Regions from separate parts of the Streptomyces tirandamycinicus genome, predicted to be linked through region 4. Evidence: riboswitches for the same ligand, from Rfam matches in the RefSeq annotation. Region 4 holds a riboswitch; each other region holds the start of a gene.

Region 1 (2,187 bases), 4.1 Mb from region 4:
CGTCACCCGGGAACGCATCCGCCAGATCGAGTCCAAGACGCTCGGCAAGCTGCGCGACCACGCCTACGCCGACCAGTTGCGCGGCTATCTGGACTGAGTCCCGCCGGGTCCCGGACGCACGGAACCGCCGGACCCCGGCCGCGCGCCCCCGCCGGCCCGGGATGAACGGACCGCCGGACCCCGGCCGAACGGACCGGCCGGGCCCGGCGGGCGTCACCCGCGAGCGGCGCCGGCGCCCCGCGCCGGGACGGCCTCGACGCCTTCGACCGCCTTGGCCGTCTCGACCGCCTTGGCGGCCTTGCGGCCGCGACCGCCGAAGGTGACGGTGAGTTCGTCCACATCGAGCAGTGGCATGACATCAACCTCGCAGCTTCGGGTCGAGGGCTTCGCGCATGGCCTCGCCGAGCAGGGTGAAGCCCAGGGCGGTGACGATGATGGCGACCGCCGGGTACATCGACATCATCGGCGCGTTGAGGCCGCGGCCAGCGCGCCCGCGGCGACCGCGCCCCCGGCGCACACCGCGGTGTGCAGGGTGCCCCAGCCGCGGTGGTCGTGCCAGAGTCTCCGTTCGACCGCGGCGGCCGCCCGCCCGAAGACCGCGACCGGGTGCCCGCGGCGTGGATCGCCGAGGAGCAGGTCACCGGCCAGTCCGGCGGCGGCGCCGTACGCGAACGTGATGTCCGGGCGCGGCAGAGCCGGCCCCCCGGGTTCGGCAGGCATGTTCGTCCTCACTCAGGGTCCGCGCCCCGGCTCGACGTGACCGGCGGCGAAGAGTTCCTGGCTCCGGGGTGCTCCCTGGTGCTCCTGGGGGAGCGCACCCGTGACAGTGGCGGGACCGCGCCGGATTCGCACCGGCTTCCTCTTCTGCCGCCGTAAGTGGCCCCGGAAGTCCACCACGGGCCCCGAACGCCCGTCAACTCGCCCTTGACCTGCGACGGGACAGGGCGCACGGCCGGCGCGGCGGGGGTGCGGGGCGGGCATGCGGCAGGGGCCGGGCACACCCGGAGGTGCGCCCGGCCCCTGCCGGAGGTCGTGCCGCGGCGTCAGACCACGATCAAGTAGATCCCGAAGGCCACGGCCGCCGCGCAGAGCGCGAAGCAGGCGTACGCGCCGGTGCGGGCGAGGCCGGCCGAGCCTCCCTGCGCGGCCGCGGCCTCCTGCCTGGAGAGACCCGCGATGCCCAGGGTGAACAGGCCCACCAGGGCGACGGTCACGACGAGGCTCACGCCGAAGACGGAGCCCAGAGCTACCCAGTCGATCTTCATGTCGTTCTTTCCTTACACCGTGGCGGCGGGCGCCGGAGCGGACTCGGAGGCCTGGGCCGGGACGGGGGCCGTCAGCGCGTCGGGCTCGGTCGCCGGGGCTGCCGTGGACGCGGCGGACGCGGTAGACGCGGCGTCCGGTGTCCCGGGCTCGGTCGCCGGGGTCGCCGCGACGCCGGCCGGGGGCGGGGAGACGGCCGCGATGGCGGTGGTGACGACGCCGGCGGGCTCGATCTCGTCGTCCGTGACATTGGTGTGGTCGACCGGCTTGCGGCGCGAGACCGTCCAGATGGCCCCGGAGCCCGCGACGAGCAGCACGGCCACGGCGGCGATGCCCCAGGTGCCCTGCTTGGTCAGGAACTCGGCGGCCGCGGCGACCAGGCCGGCGGCGGGCAGGGTCAGGCCCCAGGCGACGAACATCCGGGTCGCGGTGGACCAGCGGACCACACCGCCCTTGCGGCCGAGGCCGGCACCCATCACGGCACCCGAGCAGGACTGGGTGGTGGAGAGCGAGAAGCCGAGGTTCGAGGAGGCCAGGATGACCGTCGCGGCACTGGTCTGCGCGGCGAAGCCCTGCTGCGGCTGGAGGTCGGTCAGCCCCTTGCCCATGGTGCGGATGATGCGCCAGCCGCCGAGGTAGGTGCCGAGCGCGATCGCGACACCGGCGGAGACGATGACCCACATCGGGGGGTTCGAGCCGGGCGCGAGGACGCCTCCGGTGACCAGCGCCAGGGTGATGACGCCCATGGTCTTCTGCGCGTCGTTGGTGCCGTGGGCGAGGGAGACCAGGCCGGCGGAGGCGATCTGCCCGGCGCGGTAGCCCTTGGAGGTGGACCTGTTCTCGGTGGTGCCGCCGATGCGGTACGTCAGCCTGGTGGCGACGAGGGCCGCGAGGCCGGCGACGAGCGGCGCCGCGACGGCCGGG
Region 2 (2,187 bases), 1.2 Mb from region 4:
ACGCCGCCGCACGGACGAGCGGGAGGCCGACCCCCGCAAGGGGTTCCGCTGCTGCTGACCACCCGGTCCGACCGCCGCCCACGGGCCTCCGCGCCCCCTCCGGGGAAAGCGGAGGCCTGCGCCGTACCCGTGGAGCACACTGCCGACATGGACATCACCATCAGGCGCGCGGAGCCCGGCGACCACGAGGCCCTCGGGGCGGTCACGACGCGGGCGTACCTCGACGGCGGGCTGCTGGACTTCGGCGAGGACGACCCCTATCTCGCCGTGCTGCGGGACGTCCCCCGGCGGGCCGCGGAGGCCGAGGTGCTGGTCGCGGCCGACCGCGGGGGGCGGATCGCCGGCGGGGTGACGTTCACTCCGTACGGCGGGCCCTGGGCCGAGGTCGCCGGCCCGCTGGAAGCCGAGTTCCGGATGCTGGCGGTCGACCCGGCGGCCCGCGGCCGGGGAGTGGGGGAGGCGCTGGTGCGGGCGTGCGCCGAGCGCGCCCGGGCCCTCGGCTGTCAACGGCTGGTCCTCTCCACCCATTCCGCGATGCACGCCGCCCATCGCCTGTACGGACGGCTCGGCTTCGCGCGGACACCCGGGCGGGACTGGACACCCGTGCCCGGCATGCCTCCCCTGCTGACCTACGCCCTGGAGCTCTGAACGGGCTCACGACACAACATGTGGGGGGTGCCGCAACTCGCCGCCCCTACATGTATGCTCGTGCTCGCTGTCGACGCAGGGGAATCCGGTGGGAATCCGGAACTGTCCCGCAACGGTGTACCGGCGTGCGCCGGTCCGAAACCAGGACCCGTACGCCCCGTGTGAGTCCGAGAACCTGCCGACGGTGCGCCCGGACCGTCCGGCCCGGGTGCCCAGACGTCCGGGCCTCGCGGAAAAGGCCGGTGGACGCGGTCCGCCCTGCCCGGGTGTGCGTCCGTGCCCCCGCCCCGCCGGCCCCCAGCCGAGCGAGGGAGAGCACCCCGTGACCATCGCGCCGCCCGATCCTGCTTCAGCGCAGCTCGCCGACGGACCAGGCACCGCGCTCCTGCGGACCCTGACCGAGCTCACCGCCGACCTGCCCGACGCCGACCCCGGCCGGGTGGCCGCGGCCGCTCTCCGGGGCCGTCACGCGGGCTCCGACGAGGCCGAACTGCGCGAACTGGCCACGGAGGCGGCCGCCGGGCTGATCTCCGAGGACCCGGCGTACTCCCGGCTCGCGGCACGACTGCTCACCCTCACCATCGCGGACGAGGCGGCCGGCCAGGGCGCGTCCGCGTTCTCCGGCTCGATCGCCGTCGGCCACCGCGAGGGGCTGATCGCGGACCGCACCGCCGCGTTCGCCGGGGCGCACGCCCGGCGTCTCGACGCGCTGGTCGACCCGGACGCCGACGACCGCTTCGGCTACTTCGGCCTGCGCACCCTCTACAGCCGCTATCTGCTCCGGCACCCGATCACCCGCAAGGTCATCGAAACCCCGCAGTACTTCATGCTGCGCGTCGCCTGCGGTCTCGCCGAGGACGACTCCCCGCGCGCGCTGGACGAAGTGGCGTCCCTGTACGGGCTGATGAGCCGCCTCGACTACCTGCCGTCCTCCCCCACGCTCTTCAACTCCGGCACCCGGCACCCCCAGATGTCGTCCTGCTACCTGCTGGACTCCCCGCTGGACGAACTGGACTCCATCTACGAGCGCTACCACCAGGTGGCACGGCTCTCGAAGCACGCCGGCGGCATCGGCCTGTCGTACTCCCGCATCCGCTCCCGCGGTTCGCTCATCCGGGGGACCAACGGCCACTCCAACGGCATCGTGCCGTTCCTGCGCACGCTGGACTCGTCGGTGGCCGCCGTCAACCAGGGCGGCCGGCGCAAGGGCGCCGCCTGCGTCTACCTGGAGACCTGGCACGCGGACATCGAGGAGTTCCTGGAGCTGCGGGACAACACGGGCGAGGAGGCGCGCCGCACGCACAACCTCAACCTGGCGCACTGGATCCCCGACGAGTTCATGCGCCGGGTGAACGCCGACGCCGACTGGTCGCTGTTCTCCCCCGCCGACGTGCCCGAGCTCGTCGACCTCTGGGGCGACGACTTCGACGCCGCGTACCGCAAGGCGGAGGCCGCCGGGCTCGCCCGCCGCACCATCCCCGCCCGTGAGCTCTACGGGCGCATGATGCGCACCCTCGCCCAGACCGGCAACGGCTGGAT
Region 3 (2,187 bases), 2.9 Mb from region 4:
GAAACCGGGAGCTTCCCACTGGAGATCCACCAACTGCCCCGGTGACAGCGTGCGGAAGCCCGCCATCTGGATGTGGGAGTAGTGGCCCCAGCACCCGCCGGGAGTCTCGTCGGAATCAAGGACACCCCACCCTTCCTCGTCGCGCCACTCACGGACCGTCGCGATCACCATGGGCGTACCCTACGGGCCCGTCGGCGGGTTGCCGCCCCGGCGGCAGGACGCCGCAGGACCGGCCTGCTTCTCCGGCGGGCTGCCGGCACCCGAACGGCACTGCCGCGGCGGGAACCGGGCGGCATCGTCCCGGTCCCGGACACCGGCGCGTACTGCTTTCTCGACGCCGTTCCACCGAGACGCCCGCCCGAACCGGCCGATGCGTCCCCTGTCTCGTGACCATGGAGGCTCTGTCTCGCGACCACGGAGGCCCTGCCTCGCGCCCGCGGAGGGTCCTCTTGTCCAGGGGGTTGCGCGGGCCGTCGGTGTCGCGCGCATCGCCCGCGAGCGCTGGTCGTGTGCTGCGGATGTTCGTGGCCGGTCCGACGCGGGCGTATGACGGGACGCGTCCTTCTGCGATGATGTCCGCGACAAAGGCGACGGCGGAACGAGGAAGCCGGTGTGAATCCGGCGCGGTCCCGCCACTGTGATCGGCGAGCGGATCCCGAACAGACCACTGCCCGTGCGCGGGTGGGAAGGCCGGGACGAGCACTGACCCGAGAGCCAGGAGACTCACGCGGTCGCCTCCTCGATACGACTGGGGCGGATCTCCCCGGAGAGGAGGGCTCGTCGTGATGCCCATGGAGGCGTCGCGCGACGGTTCGGTGCCGTGCCGGGTCGTGGTGTGCCGGGACTGCTGCTGCGGCAGCCCCAAGGTGTCCGGCGTCGATCACGGTGAGCAGACCGCGCGTCTCGCCGAGGACGCCCCGGTCCGGATCACCGACTGTCTCGACGTGTGCGACCAGGCGAACGTGATCGTGGTGCAGCCGTCGTCCGAGGGACGCGCCGCCGGCGGCCGGCCGGTCTGGTTCGGCCTCGTCAACGACCCCGCCGCGACCGAGGACATCGCCGCCTGGGTACGGGCGGGCGGGCCGGGCGTCGCCGCGCTCACGGACATCCTCGACCTGTACGCCTTCACCCCGCCGCGGCGTGCCCGGGCCACGCCGCTCCGTGACACGGGCTGACCCGGCGGCCCCTCAAGCCCCCCGGTCCCTCCGGCCACCTCGCATGACCGGCTGACTTCCCGTGCGCCTTCCGCGACCCGGCACGCCGTCCCGACTCCCGCCGACCCTCCGCGACCCGACCCGACCTGCCTTCCCCGACCCGACCTGCCTTCCCGAACCCCACGCGCCTTCCCGAACCCGACCCGCTTTCCCGAATCCGGCCGTCCTCCGGAGCACTATCCGGACCGTTCCGGTTCCAACCCGCGGTGAGAGGACCCACCAGATGATGCGCAAGCGCCCGATATTCCTGCTGCCGGCCGTGGCCGCAGCGGCCCTGCTGCTCTCCGGTTGCGGTGGCACCGCCGCCCGCGACGACGCCGCGCGGGCGGAGCCCGCCGCCGAGGGCTTCCCGGTCACGGTGTCCAACTGCGGTGTGAAGACGACCTATCAGCGGCCGCCGCAGCGCGCGGTGTCGCTCAACCAGCACGCGACCGAGGTCATGCTGGCGCTGGGACTGCAGAAGTCGATGGTCGGCACGGCCTACCTCGACGACAAGATCCTCCCCCGGTACCAGGGCGCCTACGACGGGATCAAGGTGCTGGCGAAGGAGTACCCCTCCTTCGAGACGCTGCTGACCGCCGAACCGGACTTCGCCTACGGCGGTTTCGCCAGCACCTTCGACGAGAAGGAGGGCCGCAGCCGCGAAGCCCTGTCCAAGGCCGGGATCAACTCCTACCTCAACATCGAGGAGTGCCCGAGAGGGCCTGTGACGATGGCCACGATGGACCAGGAGATCCGGAACGTGGCCAGGATCTTCGGTGTGCCGGAACGAGCCGATCAGGAGCTGAAGAAGCTCCACGGCACGCTGGACGAGGTCGAGGGCAAGCTCGCCGGAGTCACCCCGGCCAAGATCTTCGTGTACGACAGCGGCGACAAGACCGCCTTCACCGCCGGAGGGGCGGGCGTCGGCAACGAGATGATCAAACAGGCGGGTGGGGTGAACCTCTTCGCCGACCTGGACAAGTCGTTCGGT
Region 4 (2,187 bases):
GGCCGCGAGTGCTTCGAGGTTGGCGGCGGCGGCCTCGGTGAAGTCGAGGGCGAGCCCGTCGACGGGGGCCTTGGCGAGCACCGGCAGGGCGTCGCCGAGCCGGTCGAAGTAGGAGGCGACGAGCAGCTTCGGCCGGTCGCGGAGCCCGCCGAGGTACGCGTAGGCGCGGGCGGCCGCGTCGAGTTCGGCTGGGGTGCGGTCCTGCACCAGGGCCGGTTCGTCGAGCTGCACCCACTCGGCTCCCGCCGCCCTCAGGTCGGCCAGAATCTCCCCGTACACGGGCAGCAGGCGGTCCAGCAGGGTGAGCGGGTCGAAGCCGGCGGCCACGCCCGGGGCGGGCTTGGCCAGGAGCAGGTAGGTGACCGGGCCGACCAGGACGGGCCGGGCGCTGAGGCCGAGCGCGAGCGCCTCACCCAGCTCGCCGACCTGCTTGCCGGAGTCTGCCGCGAACATGGTGTCCGGTCCCAGCTCGGGCACCAGGTAGTGGTAGTTGGTGTCGAACCACTTCGTCATCTCCAGCGGCGCCACGTCCCGGGTGCCCCGCGCCATGGCGAAGTAGCCGTCGAGGGCGTCGGCGTCGACGGCCGCCCGGTGGCGGGCGGGGATCGCGCCGACCATGACCGTGGTGTCGAGGACGTGGTCGTAGTACGAGAAGTCCCCGGTGGGCACCTCGTGCACGCCGGCGTCGGCGAGCAGCCGCCAGTTCGCACGGCGCAGGCCGGCGGCCGTGGTCCGAAGGGCGCCGGCGGTGACGCGGCCCTTCCAGTACCCCTCGATCGCCTTCTTCAGCTCCCGGTTCGGGCCCTGACGGGGGTAGCCGAACACGGTGGCCCGTGCTGCCGCGGCTGCGGACTTGTCGGTCACGGAGATCTCCTTCGCGAGATGATTCCCTGAGGTCCCGGAGAAGGGGACGAGCGCGCGAAGGTGGCGGACCGGGCGGAGCGGCCCCGCGTGGCGGGCGCGGTCGTCCGTCTGGTCTGAACTCCCCCGGACCACGTCCGAGGGCGCCGCCGACCCGCCCTCGAGGTCACCGGGATGTCCGCGCACGGTGGTCCGCGCACGGGCAACGGGCAGGTCTTCGGACTCACGGGCACGCCACTCCACGAAGGAGGGCACCTACTGGCCGTCGCTTCCCGGACCCGGGCGGGTCCAGTGCGTGTGACGGCGGTCGTTCCCGCTCACCGCTGCGGGGCAGTCCCGGATTCCCACCGGGTTCCCTCTTACGACGCAGCCCGCCTGGCGGGCGGGGCGAACCAGCTGCACGGGCCAGCCTACGGCGCGCACCGGCCCCGCGGACAGCACCGTCCGTCCTTCGGATGGTGAGGTCGGTGGTGAGGCGGGACGCGGTCCGCGGTGCTCGGAGCGGCCGAAGGGCGGGGAGCGCGCATCGCGCTCCCCGCCCCCTCCCCTGTTGCTCCCCCCGGCTCCCTCGTCCGGTGGGGTGGGGCCCGGGCCCCTCAGCCCGGGCCGACCGGGCTCCTCGGCCCGGTGGTTCGGTTCCCGCCGCCGTCGCGGCCCCTCAGCCGCGGTCGTACGTGTGGAATCCGCGGCCGGTCTTCCGGCCCAGCAGCCCGGCCTCGACCATCCGCTGCAGCAGCGGCGGCGGGGCGTACAGCGGCTCCTTGAACTCGTCGTACAGGGACTCCGCGATGGAGGCCACGGTGTCCAGGCCGATCAGGTCCGCGAGCTTCAGCGGGCCCATGGGGTGGGCGCAGCCCAGTTCCATGCCGGCGTCGATGCCGGCGGCGGAGGCGAATCCCGACTCCGCCATCCGGATCGCGGACAGGAGGTACGGCACGAGCAGGGCGTTGACCACGAAGCCGGCCCGGTCCTGCGACCGGATCACGGTCTTGCCCAGCAGGCGCGCGGCGAAGTCCTCGACCGCCGCGGCGGTTTCCGCCGACGTGTGCAGCGAGGTGACGACCTCCACCAGCGGCAGCACGGGCACCGGGTTGAAGAAGTGCAGTCCCACCACCCGGTCGGCGCGGCCGGTGGCCATACCGAGGCGCATCACGGGCAGGGAGGAGGTGTTGCTGGCGAGGATCGCCTCCGGGTCTTCGACGATCTTGTCGAGGGCGGCGAAGACCCCGGTCTTGGCGTCGGGGTTCTCCACGACGGCCTCGACGACCAGCTGCCGGTCGGCCAGGTCCTCGAGGTTCCCGGTGAAGACCAGCCTGGACAGGGCGT

Evidence for each region. A riboswitch is a leader RNA that binds a small molecule or an ion and turns the genes downstream of it on or off. The one in region 4 is predicted to bind cobalamin.
Region 1: another riboswitch for cobalamin. It lies ahead of DDW44_RS07730 (cobalamin biosynthesis protein); the one in region 4 lies ahead of metE (5-methyltetrahydropteroyltriglutamate--homocysteine S-methyltransferase).
Region 2: another riboswitch for cobalamin. It lies ahead of DDW44_RS20440 (ribonucleoside-diphosphate reductase subunit alpha); the one in region 4 lies ahead of metE (5-methyltetrahydropteroyltriglutamate--homocysteine S-methyltransferase).
Region 3: another riboswitch for cobalamin. It lies ahead of DDW44_RS12735 (hypothetical protein); the one in region 4 lies ahead of metE (5-methyltetrahydropteroyltriglutamate--homocysteine S-methyltransferase).

What each region holds. Positions count from the first base shown of each region.
Region 1 covers NZ_CP029188.1:1,731,455-1,733,641, reverse strand. Annotated here, with positions in the region: gene DDW44_RS07745 (RNA polymerase sigma factor) at 1-97, shown strand, start outside; gene DDW44_RS07740 (hypothetical protein) at 214-354, opposite strand; partial or broken gene DDW44_RS07735 (ABC transporter permease) at 359-472, opposite strand; partial or broken gene DDW44_RS07730 (cobalamin biosynthesis protein) at 466-720, opposite strand; cobalamin riboswitch at 752-910, opposite strand; gene DDW44_RS07725 (hypothetical protein) at 1,044-1,265, opposite strand; gene DDW44_RS07720 (inorganic phosphate transporter) at 1,278-2,187, opposite strand, start outside.
Region 2 covers NZ_CP029188.1:4,599,161-4,601,347, reverse strand. Annotated here, with positions in the region: gene DDW44_RS20450 (YbdD/YjiX family protein) at 1-58, shown strand, start outside; gene DDW44_RS20445 (GNAT family N-acetyltransferase) at 148-648, shown strand; cobalamin riboswitch at 703-845, shown strand; gene DDW44_RS20440 (ribonucleoside-diphosphate reductase subunit alpha) at 971-2,187, shown strand, end outside.
Region 3 covers NZ_CP029188.1:2,889,307-2,891,493, reverse strand. Annotated here, with positions in the region: gene DDW44_RS12740 (cold-shock protein) at 1-171, opposite strand, end outside; cobalamin riboswitch at 560-741, shown strand; gene DDW44_RS12735 (hypothetical protein) at 786-1,175, shown strand; gene DDW44_RS12730 (ABC transporter substrate-binding protein) at 1,438-2,187, shown strand, end outside.
Region 4 covers NZ_CP029188.1:5,837,434-5,839,620, forward strand. Annotated here, with positions in the region: gene metE (5-methyltetrahydropteroyltriglutamate--homocysteine S-methyltransferase) at 1-864, opposite strand, end outside; cobalamin riboswitch at 1,053-1,273, opposite strand; gene DDW44_RS25480 (3-hydroxybutyryl-CoA dehydrogenase) at 1,520-2,187, opposite strand, start outside.